Regions from separate parts of the Paenibacillus sp. BR2-3 genome, predicted to be linked through region 1. Evidence: riboswitches for the same ligand, from Rfam matches in the RefSeq annotation. Region 1 holds a riboswitch; each other region holds the start of a gene.
What was found. Region 1 has a riboswitch for cyclic di-GMP ahead of PaeBR_RS02875 (transglutaminase-like domain-containing protein). Riboswitches for the same ligand answer to the same signal wherever they lie in the genome.
Positions count from the first base shown of each region.

Region 2: it holds a riboswitch for cyclic di-GMP, as region 1 does, so the genes downstream of both, PaeBR_RS10630 (thiamine pyrophosphate-binding protein) here and PaeBR_RS02875 (transglutaminase-like domain-containing protein) in region 1, are expected to answer to the same signal.
Region 3: it holds a riboswitch for cyclic di-GMP, as region 1 does, so the genes downstream of both, PaeBR_RS08640 (S-layer homology domain-containing protein) here and PaeBR_RS02875 (transglutaminase-like domain-containing protein) in region 1, are expected to answer to the same signal.
Region 4: it holds a riboswitch for cyclic di-GMP, as region 1 does, so the genes downstream of both, PaeBR_RS01720 (anti-repressor SinI family protein) here and PaeBR_RS02875 (transglutaminase-like domain-containing protein) in region 1, are expected to answer to the same signal.

Region 1 covers NZ_CP126311.1:583,090-591,175, reverse strand. Annotated here, with positions in the region: rRNA gene PaeBR_RS02885 (23S ribosomal RNA) at 1-809, opposite strand, end outside; rRNA gene PaeBR_RS02880 (16S ribosomal RNA) at 1,068-2,625, opposite strand; gene PaeBR_RS02875 (transglutaminase-like domain-containing protein) at 2,988-3,797, opposite strand; cyclic di-GMP riboswitch class I at 3,811-3,891, opposite strand; cyclic di-GMP riboswitch class I at 3,963-4,043, opposite strand; gene PaeBR_RS02870 (class D sortase) at 4,155-4,814, opposite strand; gene PaeBR_RS02865 (GtrA family protein) at 4,855-5,259, opposite strand; gene PaeBR_RS02860 (glycosyltransferase family 2 protein) at 5,249-6,226, opposite strand; gene PaeBR_RS02855 (glycosyltransferase family 39 protein) at 6,264-8,086, opposite strand, start outside.
Region 2 covers NZ_CP126311.1:2,234,353-2,242,438, forward strand. Annotated here, with positions in the region: gene glpK (glycerol kinase GlpK) at 1-621, shown strand, start outside; gene PaeBR_RS10615 (ketoacyl-ACP synthase III) at 707-1,699, opposite strand; gene PaeBR_RS10620 (hypothetical protein) at 1,753-2,103, opposite strand; gene PaeBR_RS10625 (carboxymuconolactone decarboxylase family protein) at 2,290-2,658, opposite strand; gene PaeBR_RS10630 (thiamine pyrophosphate-binding protein) at 2,670-4,298, opposite strand; cyclic di-GMP riboswitch class I at 4,467-4,561, opposite strand; gene PaeBR_RS10635 (methyl-accepting chemotaxis protein) at 4,689-5,939, opposite strand; gene PaeBR_RS10640 (hypothetical protein) at 6,420-6,599, opposite strand; gene PaeBR_RS10645 (hypothetical protein) at 6,558-7,103, shown strand; gene serA (phosphoglycerate dehydrogenase) at 7,257-8,086, opposite strand, start outside.
Region 3 covers NZ_CP126311.1:1,827,626-1,835,711, reverse strand. Annotated here, with positions in the region: gene PaeBR_RS08640 (S-layer homology domain-containing protein) at 1-1,571, opposite strand, end outside; cyclic di-GMP riboswitch class I at 1,616-1,708, opposite strand; gene PaeBR_RS08635 (sn-glycerol-1-phosphate dehydrogenase) at 1,932-3,113, opposite strand; gene araA (L-arabinose isomerase) at 3,203-4,693, opposite strand; gene PaeBR_RS08625 (ribulokinase) at 4,970-6,643, opposite strand; gene araD (L-ribulose-5-phosphate 4-epimerase) at 6,670-7,359, opposite strand; gene PaeBR_RS08615 (GntR family transcriptional regulator) at 7,549-8,086, opposite strand, start outside.
Region 4 covers NZ_CP126311.1:354,194-362,279, forward strand. Annotated here, with positions in the region: gene PaeBR_RS01715 (2-oxoglutarate dehydrogenase E1 component) at 1-1,710, opposite strand, end outside; cyclic di-GMP riboswitch class I at 2,264-2,351, shown strand; gene PaeBR_RS01720 (anti-repressor SinI family protein) at 2,391-2,537, shown strand; gene PaeBR_RS01725 (helix-turn-helix domain-containing protein) at 2,610-2,951, opposite strand; gene PaeBR_RS01730 (diguanylate cyclase) at 3,219-5,057, opposite strand; gene PaeBR_RS01735 (metal-sensitive transcriptional regulator) at 5,223-5,564, shown strand; gene PaeBR_RS01740 (copper ion binding protein) at 5,624-5,824, shown strand; gene nfsA (oxygen-insensitive NADPH nitroreductase) at 5,925-6,719, shown strand; gene PaeBR_RS01750 (hypothetical protein) at 6,770-7,018, opposite strand; gene PaeBR_RS01755 (ABC transporter ATP-binding protein) at 7,038-7,883, opposite strand; gene PaeBR_RS01760 (ABC transporter permease) at 7,901-8,086, opposite strand, start outside.

The DNA of each region.
Region 1 (8,086 bases):
CCGCATTTTTCAACATGCGTGGGTTCGGGCCTCCAGTGCGTGTTACCGCACCTTCACCCTGGACAGGGGTAGATCACACGGTTTCGGGTCTACGTCCACATACTATGTCGCCCTATTCAGACTCGCTTTCGCTGCGGCTCCGGCTTCTCACCTTAACCTTGCATGTTAAACGTAACTCGCCGGTTCATTCTACAAAAGGCACGCCATCACCCATAGATCGGGCTCTGACTTTTTGTAAGCACACGGTTTCAGGTTCTATTTCACTCCCCTTCCGGGGTGCTTTTCACCTTTCCCTCACGGTACTGTTTCACTATCGGTCGCCAGGTAGTATTTAGCCTTAGCAGATGGTCCTGCTGGATTCATACGGGGTTTCACGTGCCCCGCACTACTCGGGATCCGTCTCGGAGAGAACACAGTTTAGGTTACAGGGCTTTTACCTCTATCGCGGGCCTTTCCAGACCTCTTCACCTACTGAATTCCTTTGTAACTCCATGGGAGACGTCCCACAACCCCCAGGCGATAAATCGCCCAAGTTTAGGCTGTTCCGCGTTCGCTCGCCGCTACTGACGGAATCACTATTGTTTTCTCTTCCTCAGGGTACTTAGATGTTTCAGTTCCCCTGGTCTGCCTCTATCTCTCCTATGTGTTCAGAGAGAAGTAACTGCGAATTACCACAGCTGGGTTTCCCCATTCGGACACCCCCGGATCAAAGCTTGCTTACAGCTCCCCGAGGCAGTTTCGTTGTTCGCCACGTCCTTCGTCGGCTCCTGGCGCCTAGGCATCCTCCGTGTGCTCTTATTAGCTTAACCAAACTTTTTCCCGCTAGGGAAAATAGTTGACCACTAATAGTTTTAAACTTGATCAATTGCTTGACACAAGCTTTAGCTAAAAGATGTTCTAAAACGCAAATTCGTTTCGGTATCCAGTTTTCAAGGATCAAGTTTCTTGCATTTGAGAGCTTAAACTCTCAAAACTGAGCAACGAGTGAGTGTTCGAACCTAAGGTTCTTATAGAAGCTTACGCTTCCAGATTTGAATGTCACCATTGCAGGTGACGATTCTCCATAGAAAGGAGGTGATCCAGCCGCACCTTCCGATACGGCTACCTTGTTACGACTTCACCCCAATCATCTACCCCACCTTCGGCGGCTGGCTCCCTTGCGGGTTACCCCACCGACTTCGGGTGTTGTAAACTCTCGTGGTGTGACGGGCGGTGTGTACAAGACCCGGGAACGTATTCACCGCGGCATGCTGATCCGCGATTACTAGCAATTCCGACTTCATGCAGGCGAGTTGCAGCCTGCAATCCGAACTGAGACCGGCTTTGCTGGGATTGGCTCCACCTCGCGGTTTCGCTTCCCGTTGTACCGGCCATTGTAGTACGTGTGTAGCCCAGGTCATAAGGGGCATGATGATTTGACGTCATCCCCACCTTCCTCCGGTTTGTCACCGGCAGTCACTCTAGAGTGCCCAGCCTTACCTGCTGGCAACTAAAGTTAAGGGTTGCGCTCGTTGCGGGACTTAACCCAACATCTCACGACACGAGCTGACGACAACCATGCACCACCTGTCTTGGGTGCTCCGAAGAGGGACACTATCTCTAGTGTTTTCACCCAGATGTCAAGACCTGGTAAGGTTCTTCGCGTTGCTTCGAATTAAACCACATACTCCACTGCTTGTGCGGGTCCCCGTCAATTCCTTTGAGTTTCAGTCTTGCGACCGTACTCCCCAGGCGGAGTGCTTACTGTGTTAACTTCGGCACCAAGGGTATCGAAACCCCTAACACCTAGCACTCATCGTTTACGGCGTGGACTACCAGGGTATCTAATCCTGTTTGCTCCCCACGCTTTCGCGCCTCAGCGTCAGTTACAGCCCAGAAAGTCGCCTTCGCCACTGGTGTTCCTCCACATATCTACGCATTTCACCGCTACACGTGGAATTCCACTTTCCTCTTCTGTACTCAAGCCACCCAGTTTCCAGTGCGACCTCAGGTTGAGCCCAAGGTTTAAACACCAGACTTAAATAGCCGCCTGCGCGCGCTTTACGCCCAATAATTCCGGACAACGCTTGCCCCCTACGTATTACCGCGGCTGCTGGCACGTAGTTAGCCGGGGCTTTCTTCTCAGGTACCGTCACTCTCATAGCAGTTACTCTATGAGACGTTCTTCCCTGGCAACAGAGCTTTACGATCCGAAAACCTTCATCACTCACGCGGCATTGCTCCGTCAGGCTTTCGCCCATTGCGGAAGATTCCCTACTGCTGCCTCCCGTAGGAGTCTGGGCCGTGTCTCAGTCCCAGTGTGGCCGTTCACCCTCTCAGGTCGGCTACGCATCGTCGCCTTGGTGAGCCGTTACCTCACCAACTAGCTAATGCGCCGCAGGCCCATCCCTCAGTGACAGATTGCTCCGTCTTTCATTCTCTCTTCAGGAGAACAAAGAAATTATCCGGTATTAGCTACCGTTTCCGGTAGTTATCCCAGGCTAAGGGGCAGGTTGCCTACGTGTTACTCACCCGTCCGCCGCTAAATCCTATTGAAAGCAAGCTCCCAATAAAACTCCGCTCGACTTGCATGTATTAGGCATGCCGCCAGCGTTCGTCCTGAGCCAGGATCAAACTCTCCAAATTGGTATTTAGAAAGAGCGATAGCTCATTTTGAAACATCTGACGAGAATTTACATTCTCATTTTTGGATTTCACTTTCATAAAATCCCACTCACTCGTTGTTCAGTTTTCAAAGATCAAGTTCTCGTTGTCGGTCATTAATGCCTCACCAGCAACTCTTATAATATATCACATTGTATTGAGGAGTGCAAGCTTTTTTTTCGAAATAACTTATTTCGCTAATCACTTCGCTTATTTCTTCTCCAACAACGCTTACTTATAATACCCCATCCTCAGGGGTAAAAGCAACCCTATCAGCAAAATAAAAACAACCTGCTTAATTATTAAGCAGGTTGTCCATTAATTGAGTTAAATTTCAACAAGTATTAATAAACTTTAGCAGTCGTGTATTTATTCGAGCTTTTGATCAGCGTTGCAGTTTTCTTGTTCTTGATCAATCCAGCGTCTACAGTCGTGTCAATGGTTACCCATTTGCCATTCAACAGCACTTCATTCCAGGCATGATACTGACTGACATAGCTCGTGTTCCCCATAACCAGTTTGGTTGGAATATCTACACTGCGAAGCATTGCGGCAAATAAGGAGGAATAATCGTAACAAATACCTTTTTTGTCCGTAAGAGTATTATCTATATTAGGGATGTAATCACTGGATACTGAACTCGCTAAACCATAATCATACTGCACGTTCTTAACGATGTAGTTATAGATGGCTTTCACTTTCTCTTCATCTGTTTTCTTTCCTTGTGTCAGCAGTTGAGCTCTTTGAATGGCTTTATCCGAGGAACTCCATTTAATATTCTGAACGGAATTCAGATATACAACATTAGTGTTGCTTAAGGACAACTGTACCATTGCAGAGTAGACCGTTCTGTATTTGTTACCCGTAGTGTTCTCAAGAACAGTAACCTTATAGGAACCATTTCCTTGTTGAAGTGGAAAACGTTCATTTTGTTGAGAAGAGAACAGATTATAGGTGTAGCTATTATTGTCCTTAGTAATCATCAGCTTGGTGCGTTTGTCTTTCGGCACTTCGTATTCAATTCCGATTACACCCTCCGTAAGCTTCGAGGTATTCAACCAACTGGAATCGGTAGTTGCAGCATCTGCTGTAGTCACCTGAACAGAAGTGGCCACTACAAATAGCGTTAATAACATAAAATAAACCTTTTTCAAGGATAAAACTCCTTTCGGTAGCTGGCTGCCATCCTTACGGGAAGGCCCTTTAGCTTTGCGTCCCTAACTTTCGTCAGGTTTGCTATTATCGTATAAGCTCTATCTTTGTACTATTTAGTAGAGTCTGATAGAAATAGACTTGAACAAACAAAAAAAAGCCCTTCATTCGGTAGCTGGCTGCCATCCTTACGGGAAGGCCCTTTAGCTTTGCGTCCCTACTTTTCAATAGGTTTGCCGTTATCGTGCTTAGCTTTTATAGTTAATATATTACCATATTTTCGCAATTACTCAATAGTAAAGTAGATAGATTTATTTTCATATTATTAAAATTATGATAGTTCAAATTTATCATATCTTTCAGGACAATTTGGCATGCACTATAAGCCGATGTGTCGGATTTACGAGCGGATCACATGTTATAAGGGTAAGAATCTTATCTTTATTGTTGCCGTTCAGAACAGAAACGTCGGTTGGCTCCACCACTGAAATATCATAAACCTCGTACTCATAGACTTGGTTCTTTGTTTTTACAGTAATAATGTCTCCAATGGCTACTTCATTCAATCTGTTGAATAATCTTCCGGTCGTTCTGGCCCTGTGTGCAGCTATAGCTGCATTGCCGATCTGACCGAGGGGGGTTGTTTCCTGCATATGTGCGGCGGCATGCTTCATATTGGCTTTCGTAGCCCCCTCCAGCACAGGCAGCTTCAGGTTTATTTTATTAATTTCAAGGAGTGCAATAACGTTATCGCCCATTTCCGGCCCGGCTGCGGTTGGACTGTCCCCTGCAGTCTGGGCTTGCTCGTCCAGAGCCGATTCATCCGCAAGCAACTGAGCAACCTTGGCATATCTGCTTTCCAGATCAGCATCAGCCGTGGGATTTGCACTATCATTGTAGCTCTGTTCCGCGTCTTTCAACAGCTGGCTTTGCTGCCAATCGTTATACCACTCATTAGCCTTCGGATAGAGCAAGATCAAAATACCGCCAAGTATAAGCAGATAGGAAAACTTACGCATAATTCGCACTCCCTTCTATTCATAAGCTCATACTATCCTTTCAAAAAACCCATTTCCGGCTTCCGAAGAAGTTAATAATTACTGTAATAAACGTAACCATAACTTTAGCCATCAAAACTTGAACCCCGAGCTGATCTGTCAAAAGACGCATAAGCAGCAGCGAGATTCCCAGCACGGCCAGATTCAGCGCAATAAATTTCAGCAGCTGCGTCCGGTCGAACCCTTCCTGACTGACACGTTCCCGATCCCGAAAGGTCACTTTTTTGTTAAGAATAAAGCTGTTGGCCGTACCTGCACTGTAGGAAATGACCTGAGCCACCGGATAGAGCATCCCTATGGAGTGCAGCAGTGTAAATACAGCAAAATCAATCAGCGTGTTGAGCAGGCCGACCGCATTGAACTTCAGAAATTGAATGAATCCGGTGCGGAGGCTTTTATCGGGCATAAATATCGTCCTTCCGGTCATCCTCAAATTCTCCATTACGGTACCCCGCCGTCTCACGCACAATATAGAGCGGTCTGTCTTTGGATTCGTCGTAAATCCGGCCGATGTATTCACCAATGATCCCAAGCAGCATAAGCACAATGCCGTTAAATAGCAAATTGACACCTACTATTGAAGTCCAGCCCGGAACGGTCCATGATGTGAACAGCCTCTGAAACAATACAAAGAACAGGTAAATAAAACTGGTTAAGGAAAGAAAGAAACCAATATAGGACGCGATCTTCAGCGGCTTATGTGAAAAAGAGGTGATTCCGTCAAGCGCAAAGCGGATCATTTTTTTTAGCGGATATTTTGTCTCCCCGGCAAAACGCTCCTCACGCACGTATTCGACCGCCGTCTGGCGGAAGCCCACCCAGCTCACCAGTCCCCGGACGTAACGGTTTTTCTCCTTTAATCCTCTAAGAACATTACACACTTTCCGGTCAATCAGGCGGAAGTCCCCTGTATCTGTTGGAATATCCACGCTCGTCATGCTGCTTAGAAGCCGGTAGAAGAGTTTTGCCGTCACTTTTTTGAAAAGAGTCTCTCCATGGCGCTTCAGCCGCTTCGCATACACGACCTCATAACCTTCCTTCCACTTCGCAATCATCTGTAATATTACCTCCGGCGGGTCCTGAAGGTCGGCATCAATGACAACAACCGCCTGGCCTTCCGAATAATCCATGCCTGCGGTTATAGCTACCTGATGTCCGAAGTTACGGGAGAAATCAATCAGCTTCACATTCTCGTCGCGGCTGCTGATTTCCCGCATGATTTCTACGGTACGGTCACGGCTCCCATCATTAACGAATAGAAGCTCATAGGGTTCACCGCAGCCGTCCATTACTTTTTTCAATCGATCGTACGTATGGGCAACAACTTCTTCCTCATTGAACATAGGAATAATTACGCTGTATCTGGCCTTCATTACGTTCCTCCTCAAGCATAGTTAACTATTTATAATTTTAAAAAACCCAGGTAGGGAACCAGCGCAGGATGTTCGTTACGTAATCCCCTCTGACCACCATACCCGACAGCACCGGATAGAATCCGATAAAGAGCAGCGCCGCAGCCGCCACAAAAATATAACGTACAAAACGGGCTTTTGGAGACCTGCTGTCCAGGAGCTTCATCACATAAACAATACCAAGAATCAGAAACGGCACCATGGCAAAATAATGGTAAAGGAACGTCTCGCGCGGGACAAGCATCCAGGGCACGTATTGTGAGAAGAAGGCAATCCAGATCATGTACAGATTTTTGTCCTTGCGTTTGACCGTCAGCCATAGAGCAGCCAGCATAGTGAAAATCCCTGTCCACCAAATCAGCGGGTTGCCCATAGTCACAATACTGCTCACCTGACCCTCCGGGAGGCCTTCTCCGCCACTAAAGAACCAGACAGGTCTCTTCATAAACGGCCACTGCCACCAGGATGAAGAAAAAGGATGGGTAGCTACAAGCTGGCTGTGATAGTCATACATATTGATCTGGGCATCAATCAAACCTTTTACCGTAAATCCTTCAGGCGTTACTGTCAGGACCGGAATAAAGGAAAGGCTGTATATGAGGATAGGAATTAGCACAAAGAATACAATGCAGCTTAACAAGGTAAGAATCGTATTCTTCCAAAAGGATTTAACGGCCTTCTGACTGGCATTTCTCAGTTCCAGATCACCCAGCTTCCCTTCGGCCAGAACACGTCCCGCCGCCCGGTACTGCCTATAACGCTCGAATAATACCAGTGCCAGCATAATCGCCAGCCCTGCACCACCATACAGCACGATCCACTTGGAAGCAACTCCGATGCCGAAGAATAGTCCTGACCAGAACAGCGGCACCAGCGTTTTCCTTAGGGGAACGAGGTAGAAATTAAGTGTGAAATAGCGCTGCATGAAGTAGAACATTAACATGATGAAAAAGACGCCGTACACATCTATGGTTGAAATCCGGGTCTGGGTGAAATGCATGAAATCAAGTGCGAATAATCCCGCTGCAAGGGCGGCGTATCTGCTTTTACTGAATAAACGAAAAGCCATCATATAGATAAGCGGCAGCATGGCAATACCGAACAGCGTGCCGATAATCCGCCACCCGAAGGGATTTACACCGAAAAGCTCCATCCCTACAGCTATGAGCAGCTTGCCGAGCGGTGGATGCGTATTCTCGTAAGGTACAATGCCGTGTGCATACTCATAAGCCGTACGCGCATGATAAATTTCGTCGAAATAGGTTCCATTCATGAACCCGGAATACTCCGGAATCATGGATTGCTCATCAAATAAATGGGCCGGGGTTCCGTGTTTGGGAACGGCTCCGGGCTCGGGAGTCACACCGGCAACCGGAAGCGGAGTTCTTCCGCCTCCCTGCTCGTAAAAAGCCATCTCATACAGCGAAAATCCCGGTGAATTCACTGTAAGCTTCACGTAGCGGGCAGTGACGTTCAGGGGTTGGCTTTTCCACACGAATACATTGCCGACTTCCTCGTCTACATCGACCTGGTTATTCCACGCATCCGGGGATTGGCCGAATTCCAGCTTAAACTTGCCTGTTCCCACACCTCCGAATAGGTTCACGCGCTCCAATGGCTTGCTCTCACCCAAATCTACGTAAAAGCTCTCGCCGTGGGTGGCCGGCTCCCAAAGTGTTTCCGGTGATTTGGATGAACCTAAATGAAATAAAGCCAGTGCGGCATAAACGGCTGTGATCGCAGCCATCCATATCCAGTCCTTGCGCTGAAGCTTCAGCCGGAACCCGTGTCCACTTTCCGCAAACGGCCGGATGTCTTCTA
Region 2 (8,086 bases), 1.7 Mb from region 1:
GGATTTGGGGATGAAATGTATTATGCGCTAGAGGGAAGTGTGTTCGTGGCAGGTGCGGCCGTACAGTGGCTGCAGGAGGGGCTTGGACTGATCGAAGCACCGGCGTGTTCTGAGCAAAAGGCGAAAGAGGTCGAAGACAGTGAAGGGGTTGTGGTCGTACCAGCCTTTACCGGGCTAGGCGCACCTTACTGGGATATGTATGCCAGAGGCGCGATATTTGGCTTAACCCGTGGAACCACTGCAGGACATTTGGTGCGCGCAACCCTGGAATCGCTGGCTTTTCAAACGCGGGATGTTATCGGAGCTATGGAAAAAGACGCCGGAATGCCGCTTACCGAGCTGAGAGTGGACGGAGGAGCCGTTCGCAACGATCTGCTGATGCAGTTCCAGGCCGACATTCTGGGCAGCGAGGTTACCCGGACGACATACTCCGAAACGACTGCACTTGGTGCGGCTCTTCTAGCCGGCTTAACCTCCGGCATCTGGACCAGAGAGCAGCTGCTAAGCTTCAACAAGTCGGAGAAGGTGTTTGTTCCCCTCATGGAGAAGGAGGAACGCGAACGCCGCTACCACGCCTGGCAGGACGCAGTCTCGCGTACAATGGGCTGGGAGAAGCACTAGGAGCTTGGAAAGAGTTTCTCAAAAGCAAGAGGAGGTGTCCCATCTGCCATTTTCATGGCTTATGGGACACCTCCTTTTAGTTCACTTAATACTCCATAACGAAAGCTACATTTTGCCAGCCGGCACCAACCGTCCAAAACAATACTTTATCACCACGTTCAATTTTTCCGGTGGTCACAGCTTTGTGAAGGGCAATAAAAGGGCTGCTGGTGGAGGTATATCCAAACTCATCACCTATGTATACTGCTGCATCTTTATCGATGCCGACTTTTTCGGAAACGGCAAGAATATTAGGAAGTGACAGCTGTGAGAAACAGGCTGCTTTAATAGATTCTGGTGCAATATCATTGTTCGACAGCAGGGTTTGGATAGATTCAGATGCAGCACCAACACAGATTGAATCATCGAAGGGAATAAACTTAACATTGAACTCCCCGGTGTTCACTCCTGTCTTGCCCAGCTTAGCCAAGCCTTCAGCAGGAAACAAGGAATTACCATAGACACAAGTGTCTGTCTGGTAAATAGAATCAATGAACCCTGTCGAATTCTCATCACGTTCCAAAATGACTGCCGCAGCAGCATCACCGAAGTTAGCATAATAAACGGGATCATTCTTGTCGGCATGAGGTGCAACGTGATCGGAACCGATGACCAGAGCGCGCCGGATTCTGGGATTTGCAATCATTTGGCGGCTAACCTGTTCAATTGAAGCCGTCATTCCGGCACAGTTGGCGTTACTGTCGATACATATCGCATGGGATGCGCCGTTAATTAATCGGTGGATCATTAATGAGTTCGTAGGAAAGATATATTCAGGAGTTTGAGTCGCATAGGCGATAAGGTCGATATCTTCTCCGGAAAGTCCGGTTTTCTCCAAAACATTGCTGGCGGCCTCAAAAGCCATTGTCAGGGAGTTCTCGTCCTCATTGTCAATGCTGTAGCGGGTTTCACGACCTAAGGCCGTCAAAAGTCCACGGATATCAATACCCTTTTCATCAAAATGCTGAATGAAAAAGTCGTTCCCAATCTTGTTGCTTGGATGATAAATATCGATGTCCTTAATACGAATCCCAGCCATATAATTCCTCCTAAAATTACGAGCATGCTTAACCTAAAACCCGCATTAATGGACTAGACACTTACCGTAGAAATGATCTCTAAATTCTCAATTCCAGCCTTACGACCCAGTCGGGACAGCTGCATTTTAAGGATAGGATTATTCTCAAGTGTGAGTTTTACTTTTACGAAACCGTCGCTTTTAAACATGATGAAGCACCCTTCAAGCAGAGGAACAACATCAGCTGAGGTTACATTAAGTTTTCTGCAATCAATTAGGAGTTCGTAGTCGGCAGGATTGATAGGACTAATTGTTTGTTTATAGGCCTGAATGGATTTTGTGCCGTCCTCTTCTGAGAAAGTACCTTCCAGCTCGATATTCATTACCTTGTTAGCTGAATCCGTCTTTAAATTAAATTTCCCCATTTGTGCATCTCTCCCATTGTTAATTGTTTTAAAGCATGCCAATCTTTATATCCGCTAAAACTATTTATTAACGTCAATTTTCGACATTAACCTTTTATTTTTGGGATATTTTAACTCTATTATTTCATATATTTCTCAAATATGCAATGTAAAAGTCGAAAAATGTATTAAAATGTCGTGAAAGATTTATTGGATTTCATCAAGTGTAGAGAGTAGGACATTAAAAGCACTAATCACTCTTGGTGCTCCTACACAAGGGACTAAATGCAATAACGTGCCTTTGATTTGTTCAATAGTGATCCCGACACGAAGCGCCATGATATAGTGAACTCCCAGTTGGTCAAACTGTCCCATTGTAATTAAGGAAGAGATGACCGCGATTTCCTTCCAGTCATTGCCGATGGTGTTGCGCTGAAAAATATCACCATAGGCGTTTCCCATTATATATTCAGCCAGATCGGGAAAATGCTCTTTAATCGGAGCCAAGGCTTTAGCGCCATAGTCTCCGGAAAGATTAGAAAAGTGGTCCAGGCCATTCATAACATTGTCGCTCATATGTACCTCCTCTAGAGATTTAGTGTACGGTGTGCGGTTGGGGGGACTTCGTCACGGTCAGTTAACAATTCGATGACGGCCACAGCATTCAAAGCGACAGCTTCTCTAATTGCTGAAGCAAATTGTTCTGCAGTCTCACACTTAAAGCCGGTAGCGCCCAATGATTCAGCGAATTTTACAACATCCATAGGTACTTCGAATATAGTCCCATCATTTCGGCCTGTAGTTTTCTCCATACCTTTTAGCGCCATATCCAGTTGCATATTATTCACAACGATAAAGATGACAGGGATATCTTTACACACGGCTGTATTAATCTCTGTCCCCAGCATCATAAAGCAGCCGTCGCCTGTGATGCAGAAAATCGTTTCAGCGGGTGAGGCCACCTTGGCTCCAATGGCCATGCCGATCGCATTGCCCATGCAAGCAAAGTAAGCATCAAAAACCAGGCTGCCTGGTTTCTTCACCTTGTACCATTTGACAGCATTGAAACCGTGACTTCCATCGTCGACGAACACTGTATTATTATAAGGGATTAGATCACTCATAGTGCTTAGTACCGATGCCAGTGAGAGCTTGGGGAGGACAGGGAGCTCTTCCGTATAATCTACAGGCACGGTTTCGCGTTTAGTAACAGTGTCAGGATTAATATTATTGATATACAGCCTCAGGTTTTGGCGAAGATCTCCGGTTACCTGTATGGTCTTGGAGGTTAATATTTTTCCGACAAAGGTAGGATCGCTGTCAAACTGAATCAATGTCGCCGGATGATTCTCCCGCCCCAGATTACAGATGGTCATATCGCTTAACCGTGATCCCAGAACGATATATAAATCACTATGGTTCAGTAGATCTTCACCGTGTTTGCATCCCCCGACACCGATCGGACCGTGATACAACGGGTGATCCCAAGGAATAGCTCCTTTACCTCCAGGCGAGGTCACGATAGGAATATTAAAGATTTCAGCTAATTGAATCAGCTCCACATGGGCTTCAGACCGATTAACACCTTTACCGGCAATAATTAAGGGATTAATGGAGTTATTAATGGCCGAAATTACACGATCAATGTTAGCAAAACTTACGAGGAATTCCCGCTCCGGGATAATAATATTGCATTCTTCAAGCCGTTCCGTCTGAACATCAAAAGGTAAACAAAGATGAACAGGTCCACGCTTGCCGCTCAGTGCAATTGAAATCGCATGATTAAAAATGGTGCCGAAGTGGTCGCCGCGTTCAACAAGCTTACTAAACAATGTAGCAGGTCTGAACATCTCTGCCAGATCAGCAAGATAAGAGGACGAATCCTGGCATTGTGGAATTCCTAGTTCTTTAATGGACTGGTGACCGGTAATGAATAAGACAGGTAAGTTATTAGCTTTAGCATGCGCTGCTGCGGTGAGCAAATTAGTGCCTCCTGGGCCAGAGGTACCAAAAGCTACTCCGAGATTTCCGGTTTTTAGAGCGTAACCGGAGGCTTCGAACCCGGAGCTTGATTCATGTCTCCCAGGGATAAACTCAATTCCATAATCCACCATCTTTAAAGCTGCAGGACAAATAGATTTACCTATGATTCCAAAGGCATGGGTTACTCCGAGGTTACGTAGTGCTTCTGCCATGTAATCTGCGACTGTCTTCAAAAGTTACACCTCACAAGTGAATTTATGTAGATTAAATTATCGATCCATCGAATAGAAATCGTCAGACCTATAAAATTAAAAAAATAAAACCTGTGCTCAAATACAGAGCACAGGTTGGTAGCACAAATCGCCGTAGAGACCGCATAAATAATCCAGTCATTCTGGTTTTTCAGCAACCTGGCAGTCATGACCCCATTAATTACCGAGGCTGTAGATCCATGGCTTTGCGTCATTCTCTTTCGAGAATTTTGCCCATATAAATTTGTGAATTTCAAAGAAGAATAATTTTCCTTTACAATATATTCCTCGAGCACCTTTGTCAATAAAATTATACATAATAGCTCGAAATTTGACGAAGAATGTGAATAAATTAGGAAAATTAGATTCTATTTAAAACTTAAAGACATGGATAGTCTTTTGCAGTTGAAGTACGGAACGGGTCATAATTTCAGTTTCATCGGCTACCGCTTGAAGCGCATGAATTTGTTCGTTCATTGCCGCTGAAACTTCCTCGGTTCCGGCAGCAGTTTGCTCAGTGATTGCTGAAATATTTTGAATAGCGCCGGAGATTTTCTGCGCACTCTCCAGCATGCTGTCGCTTTCTGCAGAGAACGAAGAAATTTGCTCGGTTATATACTGAACACTTTGTACAATCTGGGCAAAAATCTGGGCGGTTTCAACAATCATCTCATTTTGTATTTGCACGACTTCTTCATTGATGGAGATATTCTCAATGGCTTGCTTGATATCATTCTCGATACTCCTTACGAGACCGAACACTTCTTTCGTGGAGGCGGTAGATTCTTCAGCAAGCTTACGAACCTCCTGGGCAACGACGGCAAAGCCTCGTCCATGTTCCCCGGCCCGTGCCGCTTCTATGGAAGCATTCAGCGAGAGGAGGTTGGTCTGCTCGGCAATCTCTGTAATCGTCTTTGTAATCATCGTTATGCCTTTGGCATTTTGGGAGAGGGCCTCGATGGTCTGCGCTACTTTTTCGGTAGCATCGATATTTTTCCGCATTCCGGCAGCTTGGGTATCTACAGAATGTCTGCCTTTTTCAACCAGATCCAGCGTATGTATTGAACGTTTGTTCATTTCTTTCGTTGAACTTGTGTAGTTGGATACTTTAGTCTCTATGTCTTTTATAGATTCCGCCATATCGGCAATATCAACGGATATTTCATTCGCTCCGAGAGCCAGTTCATTGGAGGATGAAGCGACTTGAGCCATTACAATTTTCAAATCCTGATTCTTATTCTCTATCCCGCGGCTTGCATCCGTTACCTGGCGGGTAATCTGTGAGGCTTCTGTAAGGATTTTCTTGAGTTTATCAATCATACTGTTGAACGAGCGGCTTATATCGCCCATAGAGCCTGTCTCATCAGCTCTGGAAGTAAAGTCTCCTTTCGCGATCGTGTGCGAGATATTGGAAATGTCGTCAAAGGATGATGTAAGCGTTCTCTCAATGTAGCGGGAAAGAGGGTATGTGAGACCGCCAAGTAAAGCTACCAGGATAATTCCTGCAAATGCTTTACCTATAATCAAAAATGCAATCAAAACAGGAACAGCGAACAACGCGGCAACCATAAAACATCCGGCAATGATTCTTTCTTTTAACGCAAGCTTGTTCATCCAGGCCATAACAAACAGATCCCCCTTAATTATGTTGACTATTGTAATATTATAGGTGTTTTTGGGAGCCGAGGTCTATTGTAAGAATTGACATAAATCATAAATCTTTAAAGTGGTATAAAAATAGGGGGTGTCCCATAAGCCATATAAATGGCTTTGGGTATCCCCGTTGTTTTTCGAGTAGGATGTACATTGACGCTTGCTGTGGACGCTCCGCGAACGGACCGTTGTTCCAATCGCTGTTGTCCCCAGATTTTATTTATTCTCCTTAGCGGTGAAAATCCGGGGACAAAGGCGACCGCTACCGCTTTTCCACAATCGTTCCGTCCTCTCCGCTGCTTTAAGCAGAAAAAGTTTCGACAATCCTCTTTAAAATCACAAAAAAAGAAACCGTCCTTTGGTAAAATGGAAGTACCACCAACCATCCTAAAAGGAGCAATTTCTCTGTACATTCTATATACCATAGACCAACTTTACCTGCCAATGGATTTAGAAGAAGATCTTCCACCCCATCACCTCGTTCGTGTCGTTAACGCCGCCGTAAATCGACTGGACGATACCATCTTTGACGCAGCCTACCCCGGCGGCGGCCGCGATAGCTACCATCCCAAAATGCTCACCAAAGTCATGATCTACGTCTACACCCAGCGCATCTATTCCTCCCGGCAAATCGCCAAAGCCATTCGGGAGAATCCTACTTGGAAAGCGAAGAGATCAAGGCCGTGGTTAAATACGGCAACTACCACAAAGAAAAGAGCAAGACATGGAAAGAAAACATTGGAAAGATGGAGAACTGGACGTACAACGAAGTCGAAGATACGTGGACGTGTGCGGCCGGAACAACGCTTCATTTTTGCTATGAGAGTAAGAAAACAATTAGATAGTGGATATGAACTCCGGCAACGCCATTACCGCAGTACCGGCTGTCATGGTTGTCCCCTGAAAGCCGAGTGTACAAAGGCTATGGGATATAGAATGTACAGAGAAATTGCTCCTTTTAGGATGGTTGGTGGTACTTCCATTTTACCAAAGGACGGTTTCATTTTTTGTGATTTTAGAAGGAGATTGTCGAAACTTTTTCTGCTCAAAGCAGCGGAGAGGACGGAACGATTGTGGAAAAGCGGCAGCGGTCGCCTTGGTCTCCGGATTTTTACCGTTAAGGGAAATAAATAAAATCTGGAGAGCACAGCGATTGGAACAACGGTCCGTTCGCGGAGCGTCCACAATAAACCAAGACCGTAATCCTACTCCAAAAACAACGAGGGTGTCCCTAGCCATTTACATGGCTTTTGGGACACCCCCCTATTTTTCTGGTGACTATAACGTCTACAGAAGGATAACTTCCTCGGCTGTGTTGATTTCCGGTAATCCGGCCAATTTCACAAGCACCTCAGTTGGAACGGCTTTGTCAACTGTCAGGAGCATGATTGCGGCACCGCCGACAATTTTGCGGCCTACCTGCATGGAGGCAATATTGACATCATTTTGCCCGAGCAGCGTACCCACCAAACCGATGATACCCGGTTTATCGTTATGGGAAATGAAGATCTGGTGACCTTCCGGAGCAATATCGACCGGGAATTTATTTAATTGCACGATGCGTTCACCGTACCCCTGCAGGAGTGTACCGGCAACCAGCTGTTCTTCGCCATTCTCTGTTTTCAAAGTAACGGTTAGAAGGTTGGTGAAGCCTTTTGTTTTGGAGGCTTGGGTTACGACCACGTTGACATCGCGCGTTTTGGCCAAATGCATGGAATTCACAATATTTACATCGCCGCCGAAATGACGGGACAGCACACCCTTCACGATGTAGCGGGTCAAAGGCTGTGTATCGACATCGGATAGGTCACCCGCATATTCAATATGAATTTCACGGACGGCTCCATTAGTAATTTGGGTGACAAAGCTGCCGAGCTTCTCTCCAAGATTGAAATACGGCTGAAGTCTTTTCATCACGCTTGGGGCAACCGCAGGGATGTTAACGGCATTGATAAACGGTTCATTCCGCAGAATGTGAAGCACCTGTTCCGAAACATCAATCGCAACGTTCTCCTGTGCTTCCACGGTGGATGCACCCAAATGCGGGGTTACGATGATTTTTGGATGCGACAGGAAAGGATGGTCGGCTTGTGGCGGCTCCTTCTCGAACACGTCGA
Region 3 (8,086 bases), 1.2 Mb from region 1:
ATCTTGGCGAATTGGGCACGCGAAACGGATTGGCCGGGCTCATATCGATTCATACTCATACCGTTTACGATCCATTTGGATGCCAATACCTCCACCTCTGTCTTCGCCCAGTGGCTTTTTATATCAGTAAATGAAGGCTCATAAACAAACACTCCGTACACACCCGGATCTTGAACCTGAGTTCGGATCGTACGCCAGGAGGTATCGAATGTTCCGCCGGTATAGATCCATTGACCTGTTTCCTCGTTATATCGGTAAATACCCGTCCGATTGGCACGATTGGCTGTTGCAAGAGATTGCTCTAATTCATAGGTGAGCGAAGCAGGTTTAACAAGCTTTATATCAGAAGTCCATTTCCATGCGGTACCGAGCCAAGTCATACCTTTAGTTTGGATGGTTGGAATCGTTGTGCTTTTGTTTAATTCAATTCTTGCATCCTTACCGAACGTCCCCGGTTCGAACACGAGCTGTATGGATTTTCCACCTGCCATCACTCCTCCGTTAGGGCCTATAAGTTCCCCTTCCGCCAAAGGTGCAGCTGTTGTCGGAGCATTGACTTCACTTCTCACGATTTCCCGGCTAACCAGACGGTTATCGTTAACTAGCTCAAACTCTTCTCCATTAAAGCCGATGAACTGAGACGACTTAATAACACCCAAACTATATGTATTACCGGTCTGTAGATCCGCACCCCGCACGGTCGCCTTGTCCCCGGTAGCTTCCAACCAGACAGCCGATCCGTTCGAAATGCTCATTTCTATATACTCGTTCCTGCTCTGCGCCACCGGTGGCGTCAAGTCAATCGGCAGGGGATTGTTTACTTCCAGATCTAGGTACGTGTACTTTCCGTACCCATCAAGATCACGCTGCTTCCATAGGACTTCTTTTCCATTGAATACAAAGCGCTCCACGTAAGAGGTATAAGGTAGATCAAGAATTTTATGGCTAGATTCGGATGATATGACGTATTCATATAGATCGTCGTCCATCCCACCTTTGTAGACAATACGTCCGTTTCGGATCACCGGGTTTCGTCCTAATCCCAGGTCTTTCACTATACCGGTTGCCAAGTTATATAAATGCATCTCGTATTTAGGGTTTGTCTGCCAGACCACATAATCACCTTCTATGGAAGGGGTAACATGCTCCCCTACATCTACATTCAGCTTTTTTTCGGTCCGCGTTTTGACATTGTAGCTATAAATGTCCCAGTTAAAATTACTGGCACCGCCGCTTAGGTCTCTTTTATCCGCCCATACGACTATTGGATCTCCATTTCCATTAACACCTACGGCTGGCGTATCCGTGAGTTTACCGTGCTTAGTTATTGCAACTGTTGTATTAGTATCCTTATTCCCGTAATAGATTTGCCCCGCATAATTTGCGGCTTTGGACCGCCAAACTACGTGAGGCCCGAACATCTGAACATTACTTCCCTCGACAGTAAACGTAGATAATTCGTCTTTGTAGGTATAGACCGTTTCCGCTGATACCTTCTGTACTACAGGGATTACTCCTACCATTAATCCTGCGACTAGTAACCCAACCATCCATTTTCTCGATACGCTCATCATGTTTCTCCCCCTTAAAAATAACAACAAAAAAACCAAGCCTCTTGAGTAACCCGGCTGCCTGGTCATGATTGATCATGACGGTAGGCCCGTGGCTTTGCGTCCCCGACTTTCGTACGGGTTTGCCTTTGTTCAAGCACTTGGTTTCCCATTAATAGTGCTTTATGTATAGTCAATAAGTCTTGCTGCTTCCAAAATTATACACAGTTCTACATATTATTACCATAGTATTTTCATAAAATAACGACAAAGCCCCTCCCCTTGTGGTAATAAGTAGTTCTCACAACTAAAAACCGCCCCTCCCTACGGTAGAAACCTGTAGAAATGAGGCGGTTTGTCTTTTTGTTTGATAATAATTGTTTATGATTCCCTAGTTCCAGCGCCCAGTTTCCCCTCGTTACGCGCCCGCAGCAAGGTATGCCGGTTCATGCGGATCAGATGAGCCTCCGCGAGACTTCTGCGCAGCAGCTCTTGATCTACCCCGAGTTCAACTATGGTTGACGGCCCGTGAACGGTTCGCAGCAGCTCCCGAATCCGCTCACGCTGCGGAAGTTCCCCGATCATTTTGCGCACGGCCTCCCCTTGCCCGACGCCCTCCAACTCCACACTATTCGCCAGCTCATGATACAGGGCTGATATTTCCGCACAGGCAACGCCGACCTTGGCTCCATGAAGCAGCTGTCTTCTGCCTGTACGAATGTACTCCATCTCCCAATAGTGGGACAGATGATGCTCCGCCCCCGATGCAGAATGGGATTGTCCGAACAGCAGAATGGCCAGGCCGGACTCTATCAAGGCCTCTGTCAGCACGGAAATCCCGCGTTCGGACCGCTCGCCGATTTCTTCTGCATGGTTTACACAAGCGAGCAGCGCTTGTTCCGTAATGCTTGCTACCACAGCTGAGTATGGCTCTTCCGCCGTCAGTCGCCCGTACTTCCAATCGAACAATGAGGTGTATTTGCCCAGCATATCTCCGAACCCGGCAGCAATCATCGCCGCGGGTGCTTCCCGCAAAATATCCGTATCGGCATAAATAGCCACCGGACCGGCTGCAGGAATTGTAATCTTGTTACCGCGGATAATAAGCGGCGATCCATTCGAGGTAAAACCGTCCACTGAAGGCGCAGTCGGAACGGATACGAACGGGATTCCTGCGCTGTATGCTGCATAGCGGGCAATATCATGCAGTGTCCCTGAACCTGCCACAATGACAGAATCACTTTTATGATGCTGTATGGCCAAAAGAACCTGCACCACCGAGGCTTCGTCCGCAATCACATCACCCTGCGCATTTGGCAGAATCAGAGTTAGTTGGAGCGGGATGCCTGAACTCTCGCTTACCAGCTTCACCCTCTCACCCGCAGCCTTGTACGTATGTTCATCCGCAACAAGCAGGGGTGCCTGCCAACCTTTCTCCGAGATAAACGGTACAACCAGTTTCACTGCACCTGACTCGACAACAATCACTTGCGGAAGGGCAGAGGCTGACCCCCCATCCATCTCCGCTGCTGCGGCCCGAATTCTCTCCAGTATGTTGGACATATAAAATTCCTTCCTCCCCATATAGGAAGAAACGGCTGTACCGCACCTGATCGAGGACGGTACCCGTTTCTTCTGAAATATTTATACGATTAGGCAAGCTTCCAGGCGATATCGTTCAGACGCAGCTCGTTGCGGAATGCACGTGTGTTCGTATCCTTATCGATAACCACACATTCGATGCCAACCATTTCGGCAAAGTCGAGTAGCTGTTCAATGCTTACTACATAAGAGAACCCTGTGTGATGCGCACCGCCGGCAAGAATCCATGCTTCCACACCCGCTTTAAGACTTGGCTCCACTTTCCAGAGCACACGCGCTACCGGCAGGTTCGGCATAGCTTCCGTCGGTTCCACAGCTTCCACTTCATTTACAAGCAGGCGGAATCGGTTGCCCAGGTCGATAATGGATGCATTAAGTGCTGCGCCGGAACGTCCATTGAATACCATACGGGCCGGATCTTCCTTGCCCCCGATACCGAGCGGATGCACTTCCAGTCTTGGCTTATCCACGGCAATCGTCGGACAAACTTCCAGCATGTGCGAGCCCAGCACCAGCTCATTAGCCGGGTCCAGATGGTAGGTGTAATCTTCCATGAAGGAGGTTCCTTTGTTGCCGGCAATAATCTTCATTAGTCGAACAAGAGCTGCTGTCTTCCAGTCGCCTTCACCCGCAAACCCATAACCCTGCTCCATTAGGCGCTGTACTGCAAGACCCGGAAGCTGCTTGAGTCCGTGCAAATCTTCGAAAGTAGTAATGAATGCTGTATAACCGCCTTCTTCTAGGAAGGTTCTCAGTCCGATCTCGATCCGGGCCTGATAGCGGATAGATTCCCGAACTGGGCCATCCCCTTCACCGCCTTGGGCAAAATCATAAGCCTCCGCGTATTCTGCCATCAAATCGTCTACCTGAGCTTCAGTAACCGCATCCACACGTGCCACCAAATCCCCGACCCCATATCCGTCAACAGTCCAGCCCAGCTTAATCTGAGCTTCAACCTTATCTCCTTCAGTTACAGCTACGGAACGCATGTTGTCACCGAATCTTGCTACTTTCAGCGTTTGGCTTTCATTAAAAGCAACCGAAGTATTCATCCACCCGCTGATCCGTGATCTGACCTTGGCATCTTCCCAATATCCAACTACAACCTTGCGGGCAATACCCATCCGGGCACCGATAAAGCCGTATTCACGGTCACCATGAGCGGATTGGTTCGTATTCATGAAATCCATATCAATGGAATCCCAAGGAATATCGCGGTTGAACTGGGTAGCCAGATGCAAAAGCGGCTTACGCAGCTGAGACAGGCCTGAAATCCACATTTTGGCCGGGGAGAAGGTATGCATCCAGGTAATGATACCGGCACAAGCTTCATCACTGTTAGCAGCAATAGCCATCTTACGGATTTCATCCGCTGTGGTCAGAACCGGCTTGAACACAATTTCAAAAGGAACGGACTCATCCGTATTCAGACCTTCCGTAATTTGGCGGGAATGATCGTTTACCTCTTGAATGGTTTCCGGGCCATACAAATGCTGACTGCCTGTTACGAACCAAAATTGATAAGGTTTAATAGTTAACATATAATCTCCTCCTAAATATATGAATGGATGATAGATAAGATGAACTAAAGATATTGACCTATGCTATGGGGTGTTACCCGTAACTACGGGGAATGTTTGGACTTCCGGCCGCTGCCCATCCCCAGATGTTTTGGATCAGACCGCTTGCTGCGGTAAACATCCGGGGACAAAGGCGGTCGCTATCGCTCCTACAGTTCCAAACTTCCCCTCCGATACTCTCACCTTTTTATCATATAATTCTTTTGTTCGTTTTATTTAGATGTGTATATGAAAATACTACAGTGTCGCTTCTTCCTTAATGGCTTTAAGATGCTTCATGACATCGTTCTCGCCGCGGCCGAAATAATCATGCAGTCTGGAGTATTCCTGGAACAACTTCTCGTAGACAGCTACATTTTCCGGTATGGGCAGGTAGGATTCTTCACGTACACGGGCCATTTTCTCTGCCGCATCCACAATGGAATCATATCCGCCTTTGTCTGCGCCCGCTGCAACTGCGCCGAACATCGCTGCACCCAGAGCCGGAGTCTGTTTCGAAGCGGCCACCTTGATTTCGCGATTTGTAACATCTGCATAGACTTGCATAAGCAGACGGTTCTTTTGCGGAAGTCCGCCGCAGGCGTACAATACATCAACAGCTACGCCGTTCGAATGGAAAGCATCCACGATTTTACGGGTACCGAAGGCGGTCGCTTCAAGCAGTGTGCGGTAGATTTCTTCCGGTTTCGTCAAAAGCGTACAGCCCAGCAATAAGCCGGTCAGGTTCGTATCCACCAGTACGGAGCGGTTGCCGTTCCACCAGTCGAGGGCCAGCAGACCGGTTTGACCCGGCTTATATGCCGCCGCCCGTTTTTCCAGCCATTCGTGAACGTTTACACCTTCCTCAGCAGCAGCCTTAGTCACATAGGACGGAACAGCTTCCTCTACATACCATTCAAAAATATCGCCAACCGCCGATTGGCCCGCCTCATATCCGAAATAGCCCGGGATGATGCCGTCCTCCACAACGCCGCACATGCCTTCAACTTCACGTTCGGTCTCGCCAAGCAGCATATGGCAGATCGAGGTGCCCATCGCCATAACGAGCTTGCCCGGTGTAACCACACCCACAGCCGGTACGGCCGCATGCGCATCCACATTACCAACGGCTACCGCTGTTCCGGCAGCAAGGCCAATCAATTCAGCCATTTCCGCTGTAAGCTCCCCGGCCTTTGTTCCAAGTGGAGCAATTTCCCCGCGCAGCTTCGTATCCGTCAAATTCTCTAACCTGGGATCAAGGGCTTTGAAAAACTCCTTGTCCGGGTATCCGTCTGCCTTGTGCCAAATCGCTTTATAACCTGCTGTGCAGCTGTTGCGGACTATGTTGCCTGTGAGTTGCGAAATGACCCAGTCCGTAGCTTCGAGAAACTGATCGGCAGCCTCGTAAATTTCGGGAGCTTCATTCAGGATTTGCCATACTTTGGCCATCATCCACTCGGAGGAAATTTTGCCTCCGTAACGCGGCAGCCATCTCTCACCACGCTCAGCAGCGATGCGATTGATTTCATTGGCTTCATCTTGAGCGGCGTGGTGCTTCCACAGCTTGGTCCAGCTATGCGAATTCTCCTGGTATTCCGGAAGCAGGCAGAGAGGTTCTCCATTCTCATTCACCGGAAGCATAGTACACGCGGTAAAATCAATACCCAATCCCACTACATCCGCAGGATCGATGCCGGATTCACGGATTACCTCAGGCACGGAGCGTTTCAATACCTCGATGTAGTCTGCCGGATGCTGAAGCGCCCAGTCATATTCCAATTTTTTACCGGTACCGGGCAAAGTCTCATCTATCACGTGATGCGGGTATGGGGTTACATGGTCAGCAACTTCTGTTCCATCTGCCAAATCAACCAGTACGGCGCGCCCGGATTGGGTTCCATAATCGACGCCGATTGCATATTTTTTACTCATGTGCGAATTCTCCTTTTATATAGTTGTTAGCTTTGTCCGTAATAAGCGTTGATTCCGTGCTTGCGCAGAAAATGACGGTCCAGAAGGTGCTGGCTCATCGGCTGCAGGTCCGGATTTAATTGGTAGCTCTGCGTAGCCATCTTCGCCACTTCTTCAAGTACAACTGCGTTATGAACGGCGTTATGGGCATCCTTGCCCCAGTTAAAAGGAGCATGGCAGTGCACAAGCACGCCTGGAATTCGATCCGGATCAAGGTTCGCAAACGTCTCGACGATCACATTCCCCGTCTCAAGCTCGTAAGCGCCTTTAATTTCTTCTTCTGTCATTGCGCGTGTGCAAGGAACTTCGCCAAAGTAATAATCTGCATGCGTGGTACCGAGAGCAGGAATGCCCCTGCCCGCCTGTGCCCAGCCCGTCGCCCAAGGCGAATGGGTATGGACAATTCCCCCGATATTGGGAAATGCCTTGTATAGCACCAGATGGGTAGCGGTATCGGAAGAAGGTTTGTAGCGGCCCTCAACGATATTGCCTTCCAGATCCAGCACAACCATATCATCACGGGTCAGCCGATCGTACTCGACACCGCTCGGTTTAATCACAACCAGTCCCTTTTCCCGGTCAATGCCGCTGACATTCCCCCATGTAAACGTTACCAAATTGTAGCGGGGCAGATCCAGATTTGCTTCCAATACCTCTTGTTTCAATGACTCTAACATCGTAATCCTCCCTATGGGTTTAGGTATGATCATCCCTTGCTTTTCTCCCCCATTATACACTTGTACGTACATTTAATCTATAGTTATTTAGAAATTAGTCAAATTGGTACATACAAACTTTTTCACGCATAAAAAAAGCCCGCACCCTTTCTCTGCGGACTTTCCCGGCTTGCCTTTTTCCAGCCTTCTTTATACCGATCCCAGCGCCTTCGTCGAGCCTCGCACAATAAGCTCCGGCTTATAAATAACATCCTTGGGTGCGTCGGCGGTGCGCTGCTCCATCATATCGATGAGCATATTCGCTGCCTGCACCCCCATGTCCATTTTCGGATGGCTGAGCGTGGTCAGCTTCACCTCGGTCGCCGTCGCCAGCGACGAATCATCAAAACCAATAATGGACAGATCATCCGGAACGCTCAGTCCGGTCTGACGTGCCGCTTCCAGCAGCAGCACCGCCAGCTCGTCATTATAGCAGACGAAGGCCGTAGGCCGCTGCTGACGCTGCAGCATATTTAAGGCTGCCTTATAAGGAACTGTCTGCTTTTCCTCTGTCGTATAGTGCGTTACAGTATCATTACCTATAGGCAGACGATGCTTATGGAATGCCCTTGTAAAACCCTTCAGCCGGTTCGCTCCCTGCAAATCATCCGTTTTAAAGAATCCGGCAATCTCCCGGTGACCGAGCTCGATCAGATGTTCTGCCGCCATAAAGCCACCGGCTTCGTCA
Region 4 (8,086 bases), 230 kb from region 1:
CGGCACGGTCAGCAATTGGCGGTTAATCTCGCGCAGGTTGCTTAAGGTTACGGCTGTGGAACGCGAACCGGAGTCTCCGGTTTGAACAGGAACGGCCGTTTTGCTCTCCGTGTTCTTGTGTTTGCCTTCTTTCATATTATCATAAGCTTCCTGCAGAATGCTCTCTGCCTCGGTATTTAATACCTTCACTTCGTCTTGGGTGGTGACTTTCTCATGGATCAGACGCCCGGCGTAAATGTTGTGAACGGTCGGATGGTTTCGCACTTTGCCATAAACGATAGGCTGGGTAGTTTCCGGATCATCCATTTCATTGTGTCCGTGGCGGCGGTACCCGATCAGATCGATAACGAAATCTTTCTTGAACAAATTACGATAGGCGCTGGCGAGACGAACGGCAGCAACACAGGCTTCAGGATCATCCGCATTGACATGCACAATCGGAATTTCATACCCCTTAGCCAAATCGCTTGCATAATGGGTAGACCGGGAATCCTCGCTTTCTGTTGTAAAGCCGATCCGGTTGTTGACGATGATATGGATCGTTCCGCCATTCTGGTAACCCTTCAGCTTGCCGATGTTCAAGGTTTCCGCCACAATACCTTCGCCCGGAAAAGCGGCATCCCCATGCATCAGTACCGCCATTGCTTTATTCGTGTTCAATATAGGCATTCCAGGCGTACTGCGGTCTTCCTGAGCTGCCCGGGTAAAGCCCTCCACAACCGGATTGACGAATTCCAAATGACTGGGATTATTTGCGAGCGTCAGCCGGGTTCGCACGGTTTCACCTTCACGGACCGCCCGGTCTGCACCCAGGTGGTACTTCACATCACCGGTCCAGCCATAGTTAATACCCATTGACCCCTCGGAGGGGAACAGCTCTTTGTTCGGAGAATGATGGAATTCAGAGAAAATAATATCATAGGGTTTGCCCAAAATATGAGCAAGCACGTTGAGCCGTCCACGGTGGGCCATGCCCATCAATATATGCTCAGCACCGTCATATGCAGCAGCACGTACGATTTCGTCCAGCATGGGAACCAGTGCATCATTGCCCTCCAGGCTGAATCGCTTTTGACCTACAAAGGTCTTGTGTAAAAAGGTTTCGAACTGCTCTACCTGTATCAGCCGTTTGAGCAGGTCCTTGCGTTCTGTGTTATTCAGAGGAGAGGGAGAGCTTGTTGATTCGGCCTGACTGTTCAGCCAGCTTAGCTCCTGCTCGTCGTGTACATGCCCGAACTCATAAGCTATAGTCTGTGTATAAACCTGACGCATCCGGTGAACGGCGTCCCATCCAGTGAGAACATCAGCCGGCGCATTCTCCCAAATCAGCGAGGCAGGCAGAGCGATCAGATCCTCCCGGGTAAGCTCATAAGTTTCCGGATTAAGCCATTTCGTCATGGAGTTATGCTCGCGATCCAGCGGGTCAATATTGGCGGCCATATGGCCATATATACGAATATTGGCAATCAGTTTGGATGCTCTTACCGCTTTTCTAAGCCACTCGGGGTCTCCTGAAACTACGGACGGCGGAGCTTGTTCGGAATCCGGAGTCAGGGGGGGAGGGCCGGATACAGTGAAAAGTTCACGGTAATTACTTTCTACAGAAGCCGGATCATTGGCAAATTGCTCATACTTCTCTTGAATATACCCCAAGTTGGGTCCGTAATACTTACTCCAAATGGATTCGTTATAGGGCTCTTTGGCTGCCATGAATACATCCTCCTAACGGATGAACTCCAAAATGTAGCGCTGAATGCTTAACGCTATTCGGAGCTGCGATGTTTGCGTTTTCAATCTACAGTAATCATAAAGCATTTTAATGCTATTGCCACCCTCCTATTGTGCTACTTTAAGTGCGCGTAATCAATTCATACTTTCGTCCAATCCGTTCGCAAAACGGTATAGATCAGGAGGCCGTTCAGAAGAACTATTATAAATTTTATCTATCGAATCTAGAGGCCTATCAAAATGATTCAATTGTCCTGTTTTATTTCTAAAAAAAGCGGTTTCAAAATTTGAGAATGGGGTATTAACTTATTACAGTCAATTTAAACAGTATATGCCCACCTAACACTATTTTTTCCCGCAAATTCCCCTTAATTAAAGGTTTGGTACAAGCATTTGTCAAAATCGGCCATTCTTTTTCTTCTCTTCACGAATGAATATTCCCACAAATCGACACACTTTTTCTTATAATCTCTGTATAATGTTATTGCAGAGAGCATATTCATCAAAATTGAAGCCAGACCCTTAACATAAAGGGTCCAGAAAAAGGTAAACCTGCCTAAAGTCAGGGACACAAAGTCACAGGTCTAAGGTAGAAATACTACTATGATGGCTGGACTGCCTGGGGACTCAGAATCAGAATCTTAGGAGGAGATTTTTTGGATATGTCCAACCAGGGGGATAACGTAGAACTACAAGAGGTAGATCTGGATCTGGAATGGGTTTACTTGCTCCTTAAGGCTAAAAAGGCGGGAATCAATGCCCAGGAGATTCGCCAGTTCTTCAGTGAGAAGTCTTTACAGGCGATGTAAAGAGATAGGGGTTATGATGGTGCTACATACGAAAAAGCACAGCGTCTGCCGCTGTACTTTTTACGGATTCTGCTAGTTCTGCTGATCAATCCGCCATTTTTGATAGTCCAGAAATTCCTTAAACTCCTTTTTGCTTACGCCGGAAGCCATGGCCTCCTGCACAAGCCGGAACCATTCTGCATCAAGAGACCCTTCCTCATCCTCGGAAAGATCGCCATAGAGAAGATCTTGCATAGAAATTTCAAGCGCACCGGCGATTTTTTCAAGAAATTGAATAGAAGGGTTGGATTGAATGTTTCTTTCGACATTGCTTAGGTATGATTTGGCCACATTTGCCTTGTCCGCAAGCTCGGATAGGGATAAGCCCTTATCCAGGCGGAGCTGATGGATGCGTTGACCCAAATTTTCTGACATGATGACAACGCCCCTCCATGATATTTGCTATTATTATAGCAAATATCCTCTAAACCGACAAAGGCTAATGAAGTGGGATTATCAGGGTAATCGAATGCCGCGTATACCTTTAGAAGCCGGTATGGTATTTTTTATCACTGGAGGAACTCGCATGGCATCACTTTTACATATCTTTCTGCTTAATAAACGTAATCGTTCTCTTTTAAACAGAAAAGAGGCCGTCTGTGCAATGAATGAGGACAACCCGAGAAGTAAAGGAGTTGTATTCTATAACGAGGCCACTTTGGGGCGGAGTTCGCGGGATTCAATATAGCGGATGAAAAATTCTGTGAGTTCAGGATCGAACTGGCTTCCCGCACAGGCCCGCAATTCAACAATCGCTTCATCCACGGATTTTGTAGTCTGATATGGACGTTCCGTTGTCATTGCATCAAAAGAATCGATGATCGTCAGCATCCGGCATAAGCGGGGAATTTCTTCACCTTTAAAGCCGTACGGATACCCCGTACCGTCATATCTTTCATGATGCAGTTCAATATAGGGTGCCAAATCCTTGAATTTGTCATTCGTTAGCGCCATTTTTTTGCCCCAGGTTACATGCCATTTGACCATTTCCCATTCCTCAGGCTCAAGCTTGTCCTTCTTATTAAGGATACCCCAAGGGATTTCGAGCTTGCCGATATCATGGATGAGGGCGCCCAGCGTAAATTTCCGTTTGGAGAGAGCGTCCAGATGAAGCTGCTCGCTGACATCCATAGCATACCGGAATACACGCTTGGAATGCTTAAATGTCTCCAGATCCTTGTACATAAACAGGTTGAGCTGCTGCTCAATGTCGCGTACCTCCTGACTGAAATCGATATCCTGCTCCAGAAGCGACTGGTTGCCGAAGATATGCACCATGTTTTTCCCCTGCTTTTTGGCATAATATAATGCTTGGTCCGCCTGCTCCACCAGCTCTGATTTATCATGAATATCCGGCTGGTAGCCGGCAATGCCGGCAGAGAAGGACAGACAGCCCTGCGGAAAAATCTCCGTACCTTCAAAGAGTGAGTTGTTGAGGGTTTTTCGCAAACGGTCGATGAAACTCTTGGCTTGAACGGTGTCATGCGAAGGCAGCAGCAGCGAAAATTCCTCTCCGCCATAACGGGATACGATAATCTCCGAATCCGTGGTTTCATTCTTCAGCATTTCCGCCAAAAAGACGATCAGTCCGTCGCCCTTTAGATGGCCGAAGTGATCGTTATATTTCTTGAAATCATCAATGTCGATCATCGCCAGCGAGAGGGCTGCACCGTTCATTTGAGATTTACGTATTTCCTCTTCCAGCACGACCTCGAAATAGCTGTGGTTGAAGAGACCCGTACGCTGATCCCTGTTCGCCCGCTCCTCAATGCTGCGATACATCGTAAACATTTGTTTGAACGAATAGGACAGCAGTACACTGAGGCACAGGAAGAGAACCAATCCGACAATACCGTTATGATAGACAAGAATCGTCAATACAAGGGATAACACCAGAGTGCTCAGGTAGGCGAGAAGGGTGTCCCGCATCAGTCCTTTTAACGTATCGAGCAGGCTGGCTTTTAACACAATATAATAAAAGAGGGCAATCAGTAAGGCGTTAAAGGAGAAATAGATGGCCATGCTGATTGCATATGCATGAAGGAGTCCGCTCAGCAGCGGACCGGAGCTTCCCCCAAAACCGGAGAAGGTTAGGGAAGTGGCCATTATCATTATCGTATATACACTGAAGTTGAACAGATGTTTCCACCAGATGGTATCGCGTTTCACAATGCACAGAATGAATGAGGATAAGAGCAGTACCGTTAAGGCGAAAGACAGCCCGAATACAAAAATGCAGGCCAAATAAACGGAGGAATCCAAAGACATTCCGTTACCATGCGGAGGCAGCTGGAAGGAAAGCAGGGCCAAAATGACGGCGGCTCCGACCAAGGCATAGACCCATCCCCAAGTGGAAGGGGTATAGTGCGGAAAGATTCCTTGATTGTAAATCAGTAATAGGGCGATGCCGGTTATACAGACAGCATATACGTATGTATAGCCCAAATTCCACTTGTTGTTATCAGAAGTGCTTCCGGGCACTGGTGTTCATCCTCTCGATACGGGTAGATTGTTTTGTTTATTTTAAGGGATTTTTTACAATATTCATAGTGCGGCTGAAAACTTCTCAAAGAATTTATGAAAAGAGCGGACTTCGCTTGACATACCCATGGGGGGTATATTATATTGGGATTAAGGAGGATGATCATGGCTACACATGAGGAAGGACACACGGGTTCACCCGGCGGGAATGGTTGCCATACTTCTGTTGATCTCAAGAGTCATCATTCCGCTGAATTCAAGAATGGACTGTCGAAGCGTCTCAACCGGATTGAAGGCCAGATCCGCGGGATCAAGGGTATGATTGAGCGTGATACCTACTGTGATGATGTGCTTAATCAGCTCGCTGCGGTCCAGTCCGCGCTGAACGGCGTCGGAAGATTGCTGCTTGAAGGTCATATGAAGAGCTGTATTATTGAACGGATTGAAGCTGGCGAGCATGAGGTAATTGATGAACTGCTGGTTACAGTCAATAAATTAATGAAATAGAGTAACGCACAAGAATTTCAGGTAGCGATGCTCCATAAAACTTTTAGGAGGAGTCTATAATGTCAAATGTTGTATTGAAGGTTGAAGGAATGTCCTGCGGACACTGTGTCAGCTCGGTGGAGAAGGCTGTAAGTAATGTTGGAGCTGCGGCTAAGGTTGATCTGTCCGCTAAGACGGTTGCAGTAGAATTCGACGAGAATAAGGTTAGCCTTGGGACTATCAAAGAAGCTATAGAAGATCAAGGCTATGACGTAGTATAAATGGATTAACGACTGTAAGGCATGGTGCTGGGTCGAACCGGAAGGTTCGCTGGAGCAACTATGCCTTTTCTTTTTAAATAAAATATAAGGAGTGACCGCTGTGAGTGAGAAACCTGCTGACGGGAATCTTGATGCTGCCGCTGATGGAGAGGGGAATGATACGCTCTCTTTGCTCATGAAGCATGTCTCTATCCGTCAGTTTCAAAAGAAGCCGCTGAGTGAGGAACAGCTTGCTGCCATTATTGGAGCAGGGCAAATGGCCTCAACCTCCAGTAACGTGCAGGCATATAGTGTAATTGCGGTTACAGAGCCTGCCCTTAAGGCGGATCTGGCCGGATTGGCCGGTAATCAGGTCTATATCGAGCAGTGTCCGGTATTTCTCGTATGGTGTGCGGATCTGTACCGGCTGCGACAGGTCACAAATCCGCATTTAAAGGGGGCTGATTCTTACGAAGACTCCATGGAGAATTTTATCGTGGCCACCGTCGATGCAGCTCTCGCTGCCCAAAATGCCGCTGTAGCCGCCGAATCGCTGGGACTTGGAATTGTGTATATCGGCGGCATCCGCAATCAGATCGCGGCGGTGTCGGAGCTGCTGGGACTGCCAGAGCTGGTGTACCCTGTATTCGGAATGTGCATAGGCTATCCGGAGGGGTCACCGGGCCAGCGTCCGCGCCTCCCGATGCAGGCCGTGCTGCACCGGGAACGATATGATGCGAAGGCCACCGTGGAACAGGTTAAGGCTTACGATGAAGAGATGCAAGCCTACTTGTCCGCACGGACCGGCGGTGTGAACAACACGCCTTGGTCGGCGATTATGGCCAAACGACTGGCGGAGCCGATTCGGTTGCATATGAAGGATTTTTTGCAAAGCAAAGGGTTTATGCAAAAATAATGCAGTTGAAAAAACCGCCTCAGTCCATAACTGTGGGCGGTTTTTTCAGCTCAAGGCTGATCCATAATTAATAACTCTGTCGGCTCATGCCCCACAGCCAGACGGATAAGCGACTCAGGGATATGCTCGTTCTTTAAATCCGGCTGATTATAGCCATAGTTGGGCGATATAATCTGGCTTTCCATGGAACCCCAGGATACGCCAATTCTGATTATACGCAGCTTATTGCTGGTCTTCGGTGATCCCATGTCTGTCACCCTTTCCGGAACAAATTTACGGATAGTTGTAGTTTCCTCCACCTGCTCCGTAAATATTCGGTTAGGAAAGGGAGTTCTTGGCCTGCTCCTCCCGCATCCACCGGGATAGCTGCCGCTTCAGCATAAGGAAGTCCGGGGAATCCGTAATCTCTTCGCGGCGCGGCCGCGGGAAGGGGACGTCAACCGTGTGGAGGATGGACCCTGGACGGCCGGAGAATACATAAATGCGGCTGGAGAGCAGCAGCGCCTCTTCAATATTGTGGGTGATGAACAGCACGGAACGGCGGTTCTCTTCCCACAGCTCCAGCAGCCAGCGCTGCATTTCGCTGCGTGTCAGCGCATCCAGTGCACTGAACGGCTCATCCAGCAGCATCAGCTCCTGCGGGGCCAGCAATGCCCGGAGGAAAGCGGCCCGCTGCTGCATTCCGCCGGAGAGCATGTGCGGGTAAGCGCGTTCGAACCCGCTTAAGCCGACCTTGGTCAGCCATTGTCGGGCTTCTTCACGGGCGCGGTCACGAGGCGCACCCTTAATTTCACCGGCGAGCCGTACGTTATCTTCGATCGTCCGCCAGGGGAAAAGCGCGGGCTGCTGCGGCATATAGCTGATCTCTCCGCGCTGTCCTGTTACTATATTTCCATTCATTCTTATAGTTCCGGCATCCGGTTGCTCCAGACCTCCGATAATATGGAATAAAGTGCTCTTCCCGCAGCCGGAGGGGCCGATGATGGAGACGAACTCCTGCTGTTCCACTTTAAGCGAAACGTTATGGAGTACACTCGTCTTGCGGCGGCGGTGCGAGAAAGCCTTGGAAATGCAGCTTACTTCAAGAGCGGGAGGTGCTGCATGAGCAGCCGAAGAGCCAAGGGCGTCAGCAGCTCTATGTTGAATAGGGGTCACTTGAGGCATATCAGGCATCTTCCTTTCTATGCATTGCGGCGCGGCTTCCAGCGTACCAGCCATTTTTCCAGCAGGGCGATGATCGCAAAGAGCACCAGACTGAGCAGAACAATGATAACAATAGCGACGAACATCCGGTCTGTGCGATAGGCCGACTTCTGCAGGAGCATGTAATACCCGATCCCTTTATCAGCGCCGATCCATTCGGCGAC